2 regions of the Streptomyces sp. NBC_01546 genome follow, and region 1 is predicted to be linked to the other one. Evidence: riboswitches for the same ligand, from Rfam matches in the RefSeq annotation. Region 1 holds a riboswitch; the other holds the start of a gene.
What was found. A riboswitch is a leader RNA that binds a small molecule or an ion and turns the genes downstream of it on or off. The one in region 1 is predicted to bind S-adenosylmethionine.

Region 1 (8,738 bases):
GTCTACCGTGAGCTGCGCGCCCGACAGGCCGAACACGCCGCCTCCATCGCCGAGCACCGCCGCCACCGCGCCCGCAGCGTGGCTCGCGACATCATCGCCGTCCACGGCGCCGTGCTCGTGGTGGAGGACTGCGACATCCGCAGCTGGTACCGGCTGTGGGGCAAGCGCCTCTCCCAGACCACACCCGGCCTGCTCATCGCCGCCCTCGACCGCGAGTGCCGAGCCGCAGGCGGACGGCTCGTCCGCGCCTCCACCTGGTCCACCGCCCTGTCACAGCACTGCCTGTGCGGAGAGCCGGTCAACAAGACGCTGCGGGACCGTGAGCACAACTGCGTCGCGTGCGGCCTCGTCGGCAAGCGTGACCTTGTGTCCGCAGCGCTGGCCGCGTTCGTCCGCCTCACCGACGTGGACGACCCCAAGACCGCGTACCTGGACGTCACGATGTCCCGGCACGCACAGATCATCTTCTCAACTGGGCTGGAAGAAGCCCTGCGTGAGTCAACCACACCGTGCCAGAACACCTCTCGGGGTGCTGGTCGCGTGGCAGTCCCGCCGCAGCGCGGGACCTCTGCTCACCGAACCGCCGGAAAGCGGCCCCGAGCAACCCCGGATGAGACACGCCCCGTGCGCGACCACGCCGGAAAGCCCGGACACCGCCCGGCTGCAATCCTCAGCTCACCTTTGGTGACTTACGGATCAAGTCTTAGAGTGAGGCGACCAGCGACGGCCACCGAGGGAGACAGCCAACCGTGATCACCGCGATCGTGCTCATCAAGACCAGCGTGGACCGCATCCCCGAGATCGCCGAGGCCATCGCCGCGCTGGACAGCGTCAGCGAGGTCTACTCCGTCACGGGGACGTACGACCTGATCGCGCTGGTCCGCGTGGCCCGCCACGAGAACCTGGCGGACATCATCCCGGGCCGCATCAGCAAGATCCCGGGCGTGGAGGCCACGGACACCCACGTGGCGTTCCGCACGTACTCGCAGCACGACCTCGAGGCGGCCTTCGCGATCGGCCTGGACGCGTAGCGGTTCAGAGCCCGGGCAGCGCCTCGCCCGGCCGGGCGGGGCGGCCCTCCTCCAGCCGGAACAGGTACCCGCGGAGGTAATCCCCGAGGTTGCCGTCGATGTGGGCGACGTAGTCGCGGGCCCCGGCGGACGCCTCGCGCTCGTAGCGGTCCTCCGACACGGACCACGTGCGGTCCAGGGCCACCGCCCACTCGCGAACCCGACCGCGGTCGCGCCACCAGTCCCGGACGAGCTCCGGGGTCCAGTGCGCGTCACCGTCACCGGCGTACCCCGCCATCGGGTCGCACTCCGCCGCGCAGAGCACGGCGTACGTCTCCCGTTCGTCGCGGGGCTGGCGGTAGACGAACTCCTGGTTGTACTCACCGTCGTACATGACGTTGTCGGGTGCGCAGTCCCGCCCCGTCCAGCAGTTGTCCGTCCCGGCCCCGTAGAACGGGCCCGGGACGTTGCGCCAGTTGCGCTCGCCCCACTGGTCCGGCTCGCAGCTGCTGCGTGTGCCCCGGCTCCAGTCGAACACCGGCGGCCGGGTGCCGGGCTCCCACTGGGGCAGGTGCGTGCCCGCCACGGCGCGGACGGTCGGTATCGGGTCCCAGTAGGTCATGATCCGCAGCCTGTCACACGGCCGGGACGCAGCGGCCTTCCTCGGTGCGGTACTGCCACTGGGCGCCGTCCGCGACGAGTTCCTTCACCGCGCGGACGAACCGCTCCACGTGCTCGTCCGGGGTGCCGGCGCCGAAGCTGACGCGGATGGCGTTGAGGGACCGCTCCCCCGGGGCCGCCTCCGGGGCGCCGCATTCGCCCTGGGCCTGCGGCTCGCTGCCCAGCAGGGTGCGGACCAGCGGGTGGGCGCAGAACAGGCCGTCGCGGACGCCGATCCCGTACTCGGCGGACAGCGCGGCCGCGAAGTGGGAGCTGTTCCAGCCGTCGACCACGAAGGAGATGACGCCGACCCGCGGGGCGTCGTCCCCGAAGAGGGAGAGGACGCGAACCGCGGGAACGTCGGCCAGGCCGTCCCGGACCTTGGCGATCAGGTGGCGCTCGCGGGCGACCAGGTTCTCGAATCCCGCCTCGGCCAGGGCCTTGCAGGCGGAGGCGATGGAGTAGACGCCGATGACGTTCGGGGAGCCGGCCTCGTGGCGGGCGGCGGTGGTGTGCCACTCGACGTCCACGCCGCCGTCCTCGCGCCGGGCGACCTTGCGGGAGGCGCCGCCGCCGGCCAGGTACGGCTCGGCCTGCTGGAGCCAGTCCGCGCGGCCGGCGAGGACGCCCGAGCCGAAGGGGGCGTAGAGCTTGTGGCCGGAGAAGGCGACCCAGTCCACGTCGAGGTCCTGGACCGAGACGGGGTGGTGGGGGGCCAGCTGGGCGGCGTCCAGGACGATCCGCGCGCCGTGGGCGTGCGCCGCCGCGGCGAGCTCCCTGACCGGCCACAGCTCACCGGTGACGTTGGACGCGCCGGTGACGCAGACCAGGGCCGGGCCGTAAGGGTCGCGGCCGGCCAGCGCCCGCTCCAGGGTGGCGACGGCCTCGTCCGGGGTGCGGGGGGCGTTGAGGTAGGTGACCTGGGCGTCGGTCCACGGCAGCAGCGAGGCGTGGTGCTCGGTCTCGAAGACGAAGACCTGGCAGCCGGCCGGGAGGACCGCCGCGAGCAGGTTCAGCGAGTCGGTGGTGGACCGGGTGAAGATCACCTGGTCGGCGGGGCGGCAGTCGAGGAACTCGGCGACCGTGACCCGGCTCTGCTCGAAGAGGTCGGTGGAGAGCTGCGAGAGGTAGCCGGCGCCCCGGTGGACGCTGCCGTAGTACGGGGCGTACGCGGCCACGTCGTCCCAGACCCGCTGGAGCGCGGGGGCGCTGGCCGCGTAGTCGAGGGCGGCGTAGGTGACCTCGCCACCGGTGACGAGCGGGACGGTGACGTCACGGCCGAGGACCGGCAGCGGCTCGGCACAGGCGGGGTCGACGGCAGCGGCGGAGGTGGCGACGGCGGAGGTGGCGACGGCGGCGTTCAGGGATGCGGACATGGCGGAATCTCCCGGCAGGCAGGGGTGAATGGCTTCGGTGTGCCCGTACGCGGCCACGGCGCGGCGCCGTGCGGCGGGGTACGGGAAGTCCTCGGATCTGAACGGGGGTACACGGAAGTGACCCTGATCCGAGGGTTGAAGAAGGGGCGGAGTCGCCCTATCGCATTCGCTTGCTCACGGAAAACGCTCCTCGAGAGACCAGGACCCCTGGTGTCGAGGGATCCGCGCTTGCCGTAGACCTCGCTGCCTACGACCTGGTCATCACCCGGGGCACCCCGCCACGGAAGGAGGGTTGCCGGACAGCAAGCCGGGGCCTAAACGCTGTCACTCGTGACCTGATCAGCATCCTGCCACACGATCCCGCACGCGCAAGACCCCGGTCCACCATCCGGACCGGGGCCTTGACCGAAAACGATCAGTCGGCGTGCATCGGCATCAGGCGTTGCTGGCCGCCACCCAGCGCTCCAGGGCGGCACGGGCCGCACCCGAGTCGATCGCCTCCGCCGCACGGGTGATGCCCGCCGCGATCTGCTCCTCCAGCGTGCCCGGGCCCGGGTCCAGCGCGACCAGGGCCGCCGCCGAGTTCAGCAGGACCGCGTCGCGGACCGGACCCGTTTCGCCGGCCAGCAGGCGGCGGGCGACGTCCGCGTTGTACGAGGCGTCCGCGCCGCGCAGCGCCGACACGTCCACCAGGGAGATGCCCACGTCGCGCGGGTCGAACGGCTGCTCCACGACCTGGCCGTCCCGGACCCACCACACCCGCGAGGTCGCGGTCGTGGTCAGCTCGTCCAGGCCGTCGTCACCCCGGAACACCAGCGCCGAGGAGCCCCGCTCGGCGAGCACGCCCGCGACGATGGGCGCCACCCGGGGGTCGGCCACGCCGGTCGCCTGGGCCCGTACCCGCGCCGGGTTGGTCAGCGGGCCGAGGAAGTTGAACAGGGTCCGGATGCCCAGCTCCTTGCGGGCGGCGGCCACGTGCCGCAGCGCCGGGTGGAACTTCACGGCGAAGCAGAAGGTGATGCCGGCCTCCTCGGCGACCCGCACCACCCCGGCGGGGGTCAGGTCCAGGTTGACCCCGAGCTTCTCCAGGACGTCCGAGGACCCGCTCGCGGAGGACGCGGCCCGGTTGCCGTGCTTGACCACCTTGGCGCCCGTACCGGCCACGACGATCGCCGACATCGTGGAGATGTTCACCGTCTTGGCCCCGTCGCCGCCGGTGCCGACGATGTCCACCGTCCGGCCCGGCACCTCGATCAGGTTGGCGTGTTCGTACATGCTCCCGACGAGGCCGGTGATCTCCTCGACGGTCTCCCCCTTGGCGCGCAGCGCGACCACGAAGCCCGCGATCTGGGCGTCGGTGGCCTCGCCGCGCATGATCCGGTCCATGGCCCACGCCGTGTCGTCCGCGCCGAGGTCGTGGCCGGTCAGCAGGGCGTCGAGGAGGCCCGGCCAGCCGCGGGCCGCCACGCTGTCGCCGCCTGCCGGGGTCACAACGTTCATGGTCCGCTCCTGCTGCTGGTCGGGGATTCCACGTGGAAATGGGAAGGTCTTCAGCCTATCCAGCCCCGGAGACGGCAAAGAGCCCCGTCCAGACACTGGACGGGGCTCTCGCCGTGGCGACACCAGGACTGACCGAAATCAGTCCCTCGAGCGGGTCATGCGGTCAAACGGTCGCGCGGGAGATCAGTGGTGGCCGTGGCCGCTCTGGATCTCCTTGTACTCCTCCACCGTGGGCTTCGGAATCTGGTTGTTCTCCGCGTAGAAGCCCTTGCTGAGCTTCGCCCGCAGCTTCTCGCCGAGCTTCACCTTGCGCTCGACACCGTTCTCGTCGACCGTCGGGCCGATCTCGATCGGCTCGTACTGCGTGTACGAGGTGAGCGTGTGCAGCTTGTCCTGCGAGAGCGGCTCGTGGATCTCGACGAACTCACCGTGCGGCAGGCGCTTGATGATGCCGGTCTCGCGACCGTGCAGCACCTTGTCGCGGTCCCGGCGCTGGAGGCCGAGGCAGATCCGCTTGGTGGCGATGAAGGCGAGGACCGGGACGACGAAGAAGCCGATCCGGACGAACCAGGTGAGCCCGTTGAGCGACAGGTGGAAGTACTGCGCGAACATGTCGTTTCCACCGCCGATCAGCAGGACGATGTACTCCGCGATCCAGGCGACACCGAAGGCCGTACGGGTCGGGACGTTGCGCGGGCGGTCCAGCAGGTGGTGCTCGCGCTTGTCACCGGTGACCCAGGACTCGATGAACGGCCAGACGGCGATCGAGCACAGCACCAGCGGGAAGAGCAGCAGCGGGATGAACACGCCCAGGACGAGCGTGTGGCCCCACAGGTTGATCTCCCAGCCGGGCATGGCTCGGATCAGGCCTTCCGGCATACCCATGTACCAGTCGGGCTGCGCACCGGTGGACACGTGGTCCGGGCGGTACGGGCCGAGCGCCCAGATCGGGTTGATCGAGGCGATCGCCGCGATGGCCGCGATGACACCGAAGACCAGGAAGAAGAAGCCTCCGGCCTTGGCCATGTAGACCGGCAGCAGCGGCATGCCGACGACGTTGTTGTTCGTCTTGCCGGGGCCGGGGAACTGGGTGTGCTTGTGGTAGAAGACCAGGATCAGGTGGGCCACCAGCAGGCCCATCATGATGCCGGGCAGCAGCAGGATGTGCACCGAGTAGAACCGCGCGACGAAGTCGCCGCCCGGGAACTCCCCGCCGAACAGGAACATCGACAGGTACGTGCCGACGACCGGGACGGACAGGATCGCGCCCTGCATGAAGCGGACACCGGTACCCGACAGCAGGTCGTCCGGCAGCGAGTAACCGGTGAAACCGGTGAACATGCCGAGGAACAGCAGCAGGAAGCCGAAGATCCAGTTGACCTCACGCGGCTTGCGGAACGCGCCGGTGAAGAAGACGCGCATCATGTGCACGACCATGGCCGCGACGAAGATCAGCGCGGCCCAGTGGTGGATCTGACGGATGAGCAGACCACCGCGGACGTCGAAGCTGATGTCCAGGGTCGAGGCGAAGGCCTCGGACATCATGACGCCCTGCATGGGCACGTACGAGCCGTGGTACACGACCTCGTTCATGCTCGGGTGGAAGAACAGCGTCAGGTACACACCCGTGAGGATGATGATGATGAAGCTGTAGAGGCAGATCTCACCGAGCATGAAGGACCAGTGGTCCGGGAAGATCTTGCGCATGTTGGCCTTGGCCAGGCCGTAGATGCCCAGGCGGCCGTCCGCCCAGTCGGCTACGCGCTCGCCGGCCGGCGCTTTACGCGCCTTGGTGTCAGTGGTCGCAGTGCTCATCCGCGCTCCCAGAATGCAGGACCGACGGGCTCTTCGAAGTCGCCGAGCGCTTCGAGGAAGCCTTCGTCATTCACGCCGATCCGCAGCTGCGGAAGCGCGTGACCGGCCGGGCCGAAGATGACACGGGCGCCGTCGGAGAGGTCGAAAGTGGACTGGTGGCACGGGCAGAGCACGTGGTGCGTCTGCTGCTCGTACAGGCTGATCGGGCAGCCGACGTGGGTGCAGATCTTGGAGTAGGCCACGATCCCGTCGTGGGACCACTCCAGCTGCTGCTTGTCCTTGATGTCGTCCGGCTGAATGCGGACGATCATCAGGGCGGCCTTGGCGATCTGGACCTGGAAGTCGTGCTGCTCCTCCTCCAGGCCTTCCGGCATGGCGAAGGTCAGCGAACCGACCAGGACGTCCTCGGGACGCAGCGGCTCCATCGTGTTCTGGTTGATGAGCAGCTTGCCCTTGGCCCACAGGGTCTTGCGCAGCTTGTCCTCGGGCAGGGGGCCCAGGTCGCGCATGATCATGACGGCGGAGAGCGGCAGCATGGCCAGCGCGCCCAGCAGCGTGTTGCGGATCAGCGGACGGCGGGCGATGCCGGACTCGTCCGCACCATCGCGGAAGTCCTGCATGACCTGCGCCTTGACCTCCGGCGGAGCGGCGATCTCGTGGCGCTCGGCGGCGACCTCGACGTCGGACATCAGGGTGCGGGCCCAGTGGACCGCGCCCGCGCCGATGCAGAAGAGCGCCGTGCCCAGGGTCATGCCCAGCGCGAAGTTGAGCGCGCTCACCTTCCCGATGGGGAAGATGTACACGATCTTGTCGACCGGGAAGATCACGTAGGAGGCGATGAAGGCCACCGTGGCCAGCATCGACAGCGTGAACAGCATCGCGACGGTGCGCTCGGAACGCCTCGCCGCACGCTCGTCGATGTCCTGGATGCGCGGCTTGTGGACCGGAAGGCCCGGGTCGGCGAACGGGTCGTCCGCGACCGCTACGGCACCGTGGTGCGCGTCGCCCTGCTCACTCGGCAGGTGCTTGTCTTCGGGAATGTCTTGACTCATGACTTCTTGGCCTTAGCGGTGTGGGCCGCGACCCAGACGGCAACAGCGATCAGCGCACCCAGACCGAAGATCCAGCCGAACAGACCCTCGGAGACGGGACCGAGGCCGCCGAGCTTGAGGCCACCGGGGCTGGTGGACTTCTCGCCGTTGACGTTCTCGAGGTACGCGATGATGTCCTTCTTCTGCTTCTCCGGCATGGTGCTGTCCGGGAAGGAGGGCATGTTCTGCGGGCCGGTCAGCATGGCCTCGTAGATGTGCTTCGGCGAGACGTCCTCAAGGTTGGGGGCGTACTTGCCGTTCGTCAGTGCGCCGCCCTCGCCGGTGAAGTTGTGGCACTGCGCGCAGTTGTTGCGGAACAGCTCACCACCAGCGGCGATGTCGGCACCCGCCGGGTCGTACTGCTTCTCGGTCGGCGTGATCGGACCGGCACCGAGGGACGCGATGTACGCCGCCAGCTGGTCGATCTGCGCCTGGGTGTAGATGACGGGCTTCTTCGGCACCTGGGCGCCGGGCTGCTGGGCGGGCATGCGGCCCGTGCTCACCTGGAAGTCGACGGCCGCGGAGCCGACGCCGACCAGGCTCGGGCCGTCAGAGGAACCCTGACCGCCGGTTCCGTGGCAGCTTGCGCAACCCACGGCGTAGAGCTTCTTGCCCTCCTCGATGGCGAGGGACTGGGCGGTTTCATCGGCCTGCGCCTTGCCCGCGGGGGCGAAGGCGGCGTACAGCCCCCCAGTGGCCGCCAGCGCGAGGAGTAGAACGACGACCGCCGCCAGCGGATGGCGTCGTCGTGCGGAGAGCTTTTTCACGGATTACCCCGGTGTCAGGATCTTCTGCGTCGGTGTTTCTGGATGGAGTGCCGGGTCGTGCCCGGTGACGTTTTCGCTACTTGATCAGGTAGATCGTGGCGAAGAGGCCGATCCAGACGACATCGACGAAGTGCCAGTAGTAGGACACGACGATGGCCGACGTGGCCTGTTCGTGGGTGAACCTCTTGGCCGCGTACGTCCGGCCGAGGACCAGCAGGAAGGCGATGAGACCGCCCGTCACGTGCAGACCGTGGAACCCGGTGGTCAGGTAGAAGACCGAGCCGTACGGACCGGACGAGAGGCTCATGCCCTCGTGCTTGACCAGCTCGGTGTACTCGAACACCTGGCCGCCAATGAAGATCGCACCCATGACGAACGTGATGATGAACCACGACCGGAGCTTCTTCACGTCACCGCGCTCGGCTGCGAATACGCCGAGCTGGCAGGTGAGCGAGGAGAGCACCAGGATCGTCGTGTTCGTCGCCGAGAAGGGCAGATTCAAGGCCGAAGCCTGCTCTG
Region 2 (8,738 bases), 2.0 Mb from region 1:
ACGCCCTCAAACGCCGGGCGGGCTGGAATTGCCCTGCGGGCAATCCAGCCGCGCCTGGCAGGCGGCATCGGCCAAAATCCAGCCCCGCCGGCGTTTGAGGCGCGGGGTCTCGGGCGGAGCCCCAGGAGGCCGGGCCGCAGGTCAGGAGCGCAGGGCGGCCAGCTGGGCCGTGAACCAGGCCGCCGGGGGAAGGGCGGTGGCGGCCGCCGACAGGCGTTTGGTGCGCTCCGCACGCTCGCCCCCCGGCATGGACAGCGCCGCGTGCAACGCCGAGGCCGTCTCCGTGACGTCGTACGGGTTCACGGTCAGCGCGTCCCGGCGGAGCTCCTCGTACGCCCCCGCCCCGGTGGACAGCACCAGCACGCACCCCGCCTCCGACACCACCGGGATCTCCTTCGCCACCAGGTTCATCCCGTCCCGCACCGGGTTGACCAGCGCCACGTCCGCCATCCGGTACGCCGCCAGCGAGCGCGCGAAGTCGTCCTTCACGGACACGTGCACCGGCTGCCAGTCCGCCGTCCCGAACTCCGCGTTCACGGCCGCCGCCAGCTCCCGCACCGACTCCGTGTAGTCCCGGTACACCTTCAGGTCCTGCCGCGACGGGTAGGCGGAGGCCAGGTGCACCACCCGGCCCCGCCACTCGGGGTGGACCGTCAGCAGCTCCCGGTACGCCAGCAGGCCCCGCAGGATGTTCTTCGACAGCTCCGTCCGGTCCACGCGGACGATCGTCTTCAGGTCCCCGACCTCCGCCCGCAGCTGCGCCAGCTTGTCGTCGACCTGCGGCCGGTGGGCGAGCGCCCGCAGCTCGTCCGCGTCCACGCCCAGCGGAAACACGGCCACGTTCCCCCGGCCCGCGCCGTCCAGGAAGCTGTCCGCCCAGGCCCGGGTGTGGAAGCCCACCACGTCCGCCCCGAGCATCCCGTGGACCAGCTGCTCCCGGACGTCGTCCGGGAGCATGTGCAGGAACTCCTTCGACGCCCACGGCGTGTGCGTGAAGTGCGCGATCCGCAGATCCGGCCTGAGCTCCCGCAACTGCCCCGGCACCAGCGCCAGGTGGTAGTCCTGCACCAGCACGCAGGCCCCCTCCGCCGCCTCCTCGGCCAGGGCGTCCGCGAAGGCCTGGTTGTAGGCGGTGTACGAGGCCCAGTGCCGCCGGAACGCCGCGTCGAAGACCGGCTCGCGCGGGATGTCGTACAGGTGGTGGTGGGTGAACCACAGCACCGAGTTGGCGATGCCGTTGTACGCGCCGTCGTACACCGTGGGATCGATGTCCAGCATTCGGACGCCGGGTTCGGCGACGCCCCGGCGGACCGCCTCCCGGTCCGCGTCCGACAGGGCCGCGCAGATCCACACCGCGTCGGGCTGCTGCGCCAGCGCCGCGGAGAGGCCGGAGACGAGACCGCCCCCGCCGCGCCGGGCGCTGAGCGTCCCGTCGGTGTCGAGGGAGTACGAGAGCGGGCCGCGGTTGGCGGCGACGAGTACCTGAGATGCAGCCATGTCGCGAACCTAGCCCGGCCCGGCCTCGCGCAAACTTCCGAAGCCGTCAGGCCGCGCGGCGCAGGGCGTACTCCTTGATGCCGAGCATCGGCGGTCGCTCTTCGGTGTCCACCGGGTACGTGTGCGGTACGAACCCGTCCGGCCCCCGCTCGAACTGCGTCAGCTCCGGCCGTACGAGGTGGCCGCGCGAGAGCCGCAGCTGCGCGGTGCGGTAGATCGCCGCGGCCATCCGGCCCAGCGCCTGCCCGTCCTGATGGCGGTGGAGCCGTACGCCCACGTCCACCTGGGCCAGCGCGTCCAGCCCGACCGTGTGCAGCGCGTCGACCAGCAGGCCCAGCTCGACGCCGTACCCGACGGGGAAGGGCAGACGTTCCAGCAGGGAGCGGCGTACGGCGTACTCGCCGCCGAGCGGCTGGACGAAGCCGGCCAGCCGCGGCCAGTGCAGATTGAGCAGCGGGCGCGCCACCAGCTCCGTGACCCGGCCGCCCTGGCCCGGGGCGTCACCCAGCGGGCGGTCGTACATCGCCTTCACGAACTGCACGTCCGGCTCGGTCAGGAGCGGTCCCACGATCCCGGAGACGAAGGTCGACGAGAAGTCCCGCAGGTCGGCGTCGACGAAGCAGACGACGTCCCCGGTGGCGGCCAGCAGGGAGCGCCACAGCACCTCGCCCTTGCCGGGCAGTGCCGGGATCCTCGGCAGGATGTCGTCGCGGTGCACCACGTGGGCACCGGCCTTCGCCGCCACTTCCGCCGTAGCGTCGCTGGAGCCCGAGTCGATCACGATCAGCTCGTCCACCAGGGGGACCGGCAGTCCCTCCATCAGCTCACGCCGGATCACCTCGACGATCGCGCCGACCGTGGCCTCCTCGTCGAGCGCCGGCAGCACCACGCTGACCGTGGTCCCAGCTGCCCGTTTCCGGTCCAGCAACTGGTCGAGCGGTCGGTCGGCGGCGGACCAGGAGCGGTCGGCCAGCCAGCGCTCCACCTCTTCCAGCACTCTCAGCACTCCTTGCTGCTTGGTCGGATTGACCGAAAAGTGATCCATCTCGCGGTTCGGACGGCTGTCTCAACCGCACGACCCTTCGGTTACAGTCTTGAACAACGCGCAGGACCGCCGCATGCCGGGGGGCCTCGCGTACAAACGCACCGGCGCGCCATAGAGCGCGTGTGCCGGTGCCATACCGCTCATCCAGAGGGGCAGAGGGACACGGCCCGTTGAAGCCCCGGCAACCCTCCAGTCGGTTCTCGCGATGCGACAAGCATCCCGCGGGGCCCCGGCTAGGGAAGGTGCCAATTCCGTCTCATGGCGAAGTGCGCCATGGGGAAGATGAGGAGAAAGGGCCTCGCCATCATGGCTGCACAGACTGCTCCCACCTCTGTTGATCTCGGACCCGCCACCGGCCTTTCCTGTCGCGAGTGCGGTACCCGATTCGAACTCGGCCCCATCTTCGCGTGCGCCGAGTGCTTCGGACCTCTGGAAGTCGCCTACGACCTCCCCACCGGTGACCCCGCGGCGCTGCGCGCCGCGATCGAGGCCGGCCCGAACAACATCTGGCGTTACGCGCCGCTGCTGCCGGTCCCCGCGGACGTGGCCTCCAAGCCGAGCCTGAACCCGGGCTTCACCAAGCTCGTGGACGCGGCCAACCTGGCCAAGGAGCTCGGCATCACCGGCAAGCTCTACGTCAAGGACGACTCCGGCAACCCGACGCACTCCTTCAAGGACCGCGTCGTGGCCATCGCCGTCGAGGCCGCCCGCGCCTTCGGCTTCACCACCCTGTCCTGCTCCTCCACCGGCAACCTGGCCGGCGCCGTCGGCGCCGCAGCCGCCCGGGCCGGTTTCCGCTCCTGCGTGTTCATCCCGCACGACCTGGAGCAGGGCAAGGTCGTCATGGCCGGTGTCTACGGTGGCGACCTCGTCGGCATCGAGGGCAACTACGACGACGTGAACCGCTTCTGCTCCGAGCTCATCGGCGACCCGCTGGGCGAGGGCTGGGGCTTCGTCAACGTCAACCTGCGCCCGTACTACGGCGAGGGCTCCAAGACCCTGGCGTACGAGATCTGCGAGCAGCTCGGCTGGCAGCTGCCCGACCAGATCGTCATCCCGATCGCGTCCGGCTCCCAGCTGACGAAGATCGACAAGGGTCTGCAGGAGCTGATCAAGCTCGGCCTCGTCGAGGACAAGCCGTACAAGATCTTCGGCGCCCAGGCCGAGGGCTGCTCCCCGGTGTCGACGGCCTTCAAGGCCGGGCACGACGTGGTCCGCCCGCAGAAGCCGAACACCATCGCCAAGTCCCTCGCGATCGGCAACCCGGCGGACGGCCCGTACGTCCTGGACATCGCGCGGCGCACCGGCGGTTTCGTCGAGGACGTCAACGACGAGCAGGTCGTCGAGGCCATCAAGATCCTCGCGCAGACCGAGGGCATCTTCGCCGAGACCGCGGGCGGCGTGACCGTCGGCGTCACGAAGAAGCTCATCGAGAACGGGCAGCTCGACCCGACGCTGACCACCGTCGTCCTGAACACCGGCGACGGCCTCAAGACCCTGGAGGCGGTGGCCGCGGACAGCGGCCAGACCGCCACCATCCGCCCGAGCCTGGACGCGTTCCGCGCCGCCGGCCTGGCCTGACCACCTCCACCTGCTCTACCGGAAAGGCAGTAGCGCCATGAGCGTCAACGTCCGCATCCCCACCATCCTGCGCACCTACACCGGCGGCCAGGCCGAGGTCGCCGCCGAGGGCGCGACCCTGTCCGAGGTCATCGCGTCGCTGGAGCAGAACCACCCGGGCATCGCCGCCCGCGTCCTGGACGACCAGGGCAAGCTGCGCCGCTTCGTGAACGTCTACGTCAACGACGACGACGTGCGCTTCGAAGGCGGGCTCGAGGCGGTGACGCCGGACGGCGCCGGCGTCTCGATCATCCCCGCGGTGGCCGGCGGCTGATGCTGTGCTCGTCTGACTGACTGACACGCATAACCGTAATTACCCCCTCCGCTAATAAGCGGAGGGGGTAATTCTGTTTGATTGGGCGCGGTAGAGTTGGGGAAGTCCCCTCCGCTGTTCTTGCCCGCCGCATATGAACGGGTCGCGTGAGGGTCGACATCGGGTCAATGTGCAAGTGCGGTATGGGGCTTTGGCGAGATATGCGGGGCCCGAGTTGCCCTGGAACATGCCAACTTTTCACTCTATTTCAATGTTTCGCGGTGTCCAGAATTCTCGTCGGATTGACCTGTTGCAGACAGCACCGGCGCGGATACATTCAGCCTCGGTCGACGCGTTCCGACGCAAGTGATGACCCGGGACCGCGAAGTGCGTTCCTGCGCAAGGGCCAGTAATAGGGGAGTTAGGCATGGCTCAGGGCACCGTCAAGTGGTTCAACGCGGAGAAGGGCTACGGCTTCATCGCGGTCGACGGTGGTGCGGATGTGTTCGTCCACTACAGCGCCATCCAGATGGACGGGTACCGCACCCTTGAAGAGGGTCAGCGGGTCGAGTTCGAGATCTCGCAGGGCCAGAAGGGTCCGCAGGCGGACATGGTCAAGCTCGCACTCGGCTAGTCCCGGCGCGATCGACCGCCCACGCGTACTTGTGAGGGGCCCACATCCTGGACACGGGATGTGGGCCCCTCGCGCGTTCCCGGGGGTGTTCACCCAAGCCGCTTGCACTCGTGGGGGTCGAGTGCTAATCATTGGCGTTAGCACTCTCCAGGTGAGAGTGCTACCAAATCGAGGACCGGGTCGGTGAGGCCCAGCAGGGTCCGGCGGGAAGGAACCGCCGGGCATGCAGGCCGTCCGTCGCGGGCGCGGGCGCGGTCCGGAGCAATCCACCGTCCCCTCAGGCCTGGCGGCCCAGGGGGAACCCCAGTCCTGGAGGACCACTTCAGATGGCCAAGATCATTGCGTTCGACGAGGAGGCCCGGCGCGGTCTCGAGCGTGGGATGAACCAGCTCGCCGACGCCGTCAAGGTCACCCTTGGCCCCAAGGGTCGCAACGTCGTCCTTGAGAAGAAGTGGGGCGCCCCCACGATCACCAACGATGGTGTCTCCATCGCCAAGGAGATCGAGCTCGAGGACCCGTACGAGAAGATCGGCGCCGAGCTGGTCAAGGAAGTCGCCAAGAAGACGGACGACGTCGCCGGCGACGGTACGACCACGGCCACCGTGCTCGCCCAGGCGCTGGTCCGCGAGGGCCTGCGCAACGTGGCCGCCGGCGCCAACCCGATGGCCCTCAAGCGTGGCATCGAGAAGGCCGTCGAGGCCGTCTCGGGCGCCCTGCTCGAGCAGGCGAAGGATGTCGAGACCAAGGAGCAGATCGCTTCGACGGCCTCCATCTCCGCCGCTGACACCCAGATCGGCGAGCTCATCGCCGAGGCGATGGACAAGGTCGGCAAGGAAGGCGTCATCACCGTCGAGGAGTCGCAGACCTTCGGTCTGGAGCTCGAGCTCACCGAGGGCATGCGCTTCGACAAGGGCTACATCTCGGCGTACTTCGCCACCGACATGGAGCGTATGGAGGCGTCGCTCGACGACCCGTACATCCTGATCGTCAACTCCAAGATCGGCTCGGTCAAGGACCTGCTGCCGCTCCTGGAGAAGGTCATGCAGTCCGGCAAGCCGCTGCTGATCATCGCCGAGGACGTCGAGGGCGAGGCCCTGTCGACCCTGGTCGTCAACAAGATCCGCGGCACCTTCAAGTCCGTCGCCGTCAAGGCCCCGGGCTTCGGCGACCGCCGCAAGGCCATGCTCGGCGACATCGCCATCCTCACGGGCGGCACGGTCATCTCCGAGGAGGTCGGCCTCAAGCTCGAGAACGCCGGTCTCGACCTGCTCGGCCGCGCCCGCAAGGTCGTCATCACCAAGGACGAGACCACCATCGTCGACGGTTCGGGTGACAGCGACCAGGTCGCCGGTCGCGTGAACCAGATCCGCGCCGAGATCGAGAACTCCGACTCGGACTACGACCGCGAGAAGCTGCAGGAGCGCCTGGCGAAGCTCGCCGGCGGTGTTGCGGTCATCAAGGCCGGAGCCGCGACCGAGGTCGAGCTCAAGGAGCGCAAGCACCGCATCGAGGACGCCGTTCGCAACGCGAAGGCTGCCGTCGAGGAGGGCATCGTCGCCGGTGGCGGCGTGGCCCTGCTCCAGGCCTCCTCGGTCTTCGAGAAGCTCGACCTGTCGGGTGACGAGGCGACCGGCGCCAACGCCGTGAAGCTCGCGCTCGAGGCCCCGCTCAAGCAGATCGCCGTCAACGGTGGTCTCGAGGGTGGCGTCGTCGTGGAGAAGGTCCGCAATCTGACGGTTGGCTGGGGCCTGAACGCCGCGACCGGCGAGTACGTCGACATGATCGCCGAGGGCATCATCGACCCGGCGAAGGTCACCCGCTCTGCCCTGCAGAACGCGGCGTCCATCGCGGCCCTCTTCCTCACCACCGAGGCCGTCATCGCCGACAAGCCCGAGAAGGCCGGCGCCGGCGCCCCGGGCGGCATGCCGGGCGGTGACATGGACTTCTGATCGACCCCTGGCTCCGGCCTGAAGGTTGATCGGCTGTTCTCGAACGAGGGCGGCACTCCCCACGGGGGGTGCCGCCCTCGGGCGTTCAGGCGGCTGTGCGCGCGACGAAGACGACCTGCTCGTGGTCGTCGCCCAGGGCGATGTTCAGCGAGGCGTCGAGGGCGTGTGCCAGGCGGCGCGGGTCGAGTCCGGCATTCGGACCGCCTGCGGTGATCTCCACCCCGTTGTCGTCCATCCGGCCGTTCTGGGGTTGACTACGACGTATGACGGAACCGTTCATCAAGATCTGCGGGCTGCGGACCGCCCATGACGTCGACGTGGCCGTCGGCGCCGGGGCGGACGCCGTCGGGTTCGTCTTCGCCCCCGGCAGTCCGCGTACGGTCGATGCCGCCACCGCGCGGGAGCTGGCCGGGCGGGTGCCGGACTCGGTGCTCACCGTCGGGGTGTTCCGCGGGCAGCCGGTCGAGGAGGTGCGCCGGCTCACCGAGGAGAGCGGGGTGCGCGCCGTACAGCTCCACGGGGACGAGGGCCCGGAGTACTACGAGGAACTGCGCGCGCCGGGGCGCAGGCTCATCCGGGCCACCGCCGAGCACGTGGAGCGCTGCGGTGAGTACGGCGAGGACCTGCTGCTGCTCGACGCCCCGGACCCCGGCTCCGGCAAGCCGTGGAACTGGGGCTCCGCCGAGTTCACCCCGCCCGAGGGGCAGTGGCTGCTCGCGGGCGGGCTCACCCCCGCCACCGTCCGGGAGGCCGTCGAGGCCACCGGCGCCTGGGGCGTGGACGTGTCCAGCGGGGTGGAGCGGGCGCGCGGCGTGAAGTCCCCTGAGCTGATCCGCGCCTTCATCGAGGCGGCACGCGGCCCGGCCGCCACTCGCTGAACGTGTTTGTGTGATTACTCCCTGCGAGAACTCTGGCGTGGCCCGCTCTCCCCGGGGCAGAGAAACCCCATGGTCACGGACACGCTCGCATGGCTGCGGCGCCTGACGCGCCGCCTCGCTCCGGGCGGTGAGGGCGGCCGCGGGCCGATGCTGCCCTCGCCCCGCCGCACCCCCGTCTTCACCGCCGACTTCGCCTCCGCCACCCAGTGGGTGGCGGGCCGCTCCTGGGCCTATCCCGACGGCGGCCCGACCAACCCCGGGGACAACAAGCTCGACCACCTCGTCGCCGACCCCGCCTACAGCCGCGGCGGCGTCTTCCGGGCGACACCGCGCCCCGACGGCAACTGGGACACCGGACTGCTCACCACCGAGGGCAGCGACGAGGAGTTCGCGGTGCGCACCGGCGACGTGCTGGAGGCGCGGGTGAAACTCCCCGTGGAGGTGGGGGCTTGGCCCGCGATCTGGACCTGGCGGGACGGCGGCCAGGAGATCGACGTCTTCGAGTACCACCCCGACAACCCGGATCTGCTCGAGCTCTCGAACCACGTCCGCGAGGCCCACTGCTACTACCGCGACCCGTCGGTCCGGCCCGGGGCCTGGGTCGACCTCAAGGTCGAGTTCGGCAGGAGCTCGGTCGTCTGGTGGGTCAACGGCGCCCGCGTGTACGCCGATCACAAGGGCGTGGGCCGCTCCTGGCGGGCGTACCTCATCGTGAACCTCTCCGTATCGGCCGGCCGCTACCACCCGGCGCCCGGCCCGGGGGTGACGGAAATGGCGTACGAGGTCTCGCGGTTGGCGGTGTACCGGCGCTAGGCCGGCCGCGCTAGCCCGCGCGCCAGACCGTCATGTCCGCGGTGATCAG

Region 2: another riboswitch for S-adenosylmethionine. It lies ahead of thrC (threonine synthase); the one in region 1 lies ahead of OHA89_RS26500 (aminotransferase class V-fold PLP-dependent enzyme).

What each region holds. Positions count from the first base shown of each region.
Region 1 covers NZ_CP109379.1:5,790,196-5,798,933, reverse strand. The annotation lists gene OHA89_RS26515 (transposase) at 1-753, shown strand, start outside; gene OHA89_RS26510 (Lrp/AsnC ligand binding domain-containing protein) at 750-1,031, shown strand; gene OHA89_RS26505 (ferredoxin) at 1,036-1,632, opposite strand; gene OHA89_RS26500 (aminotransferase class V-fold PLP-dependent enzyme) at 1,646-3,046, opposite strand; SAM riboswitch class IV at 3,266-3,382, opposite strand; gene trpD (anthranilate phosphoribosyltransferase) at 3,482-4,546, opposite strand; gene OHA89_RS26490 (cytochrome bc complex cytochrome b subunit) at 4,730-6,361, opposite strand; gene OHA89_RS26485 (ubiquinol-cytochrome c reductase iron-sulfur subunit) at 6,358-7,413, opposite strand; gene OHA89_RS26480 (c-type cytochrome) at 7,410-8,219, opposite strand; gene OHA89_RS26475 (heme-copper oxidase subunit III) at 8,296-8,738, opposite strand, start outside.
Region 2 covers NZ_CP109379.1:3,832,345-3,841,082, reverse strand. The annotation lists gene OHA89_RS17435 (trehalose-6-phosphate synthase) at 142-1,497, opposite strand; gene OHA89_RS17430 (glucosyl-3-phosphoglycerate synthase) at 1,544-2,494, opposite strand; SAM riboswitch class I at 2,680-2,831, shown strand; gene thrC (threonine synthase) at 2,825-4,123, shown strand; gene OHA89_RS17420 (MoaD/ThiS family protein) at 4,161-4,436, shown strand; gene OHA89_RS17415 (cold-shock protein) at 4,843-5,049, shown strand; gene groL (chaperonin GroEL) at 5,376-6,998, shown strand; gene OHA89_RS17405 (hypothetical protein) at 7,084-7,233, opposite strand; gene OHA89_RS17400 (phosphoribosylanthranilate isomerase) at 7,262-7,876, shown strand; gene OHA89_RS17395 (beta-glucanase) at 8,024-8,689, shown strand; gene OHA89_RS17390 (serine/threonine-protein kinase) at 8,700-8,738, opposite strand, start outside.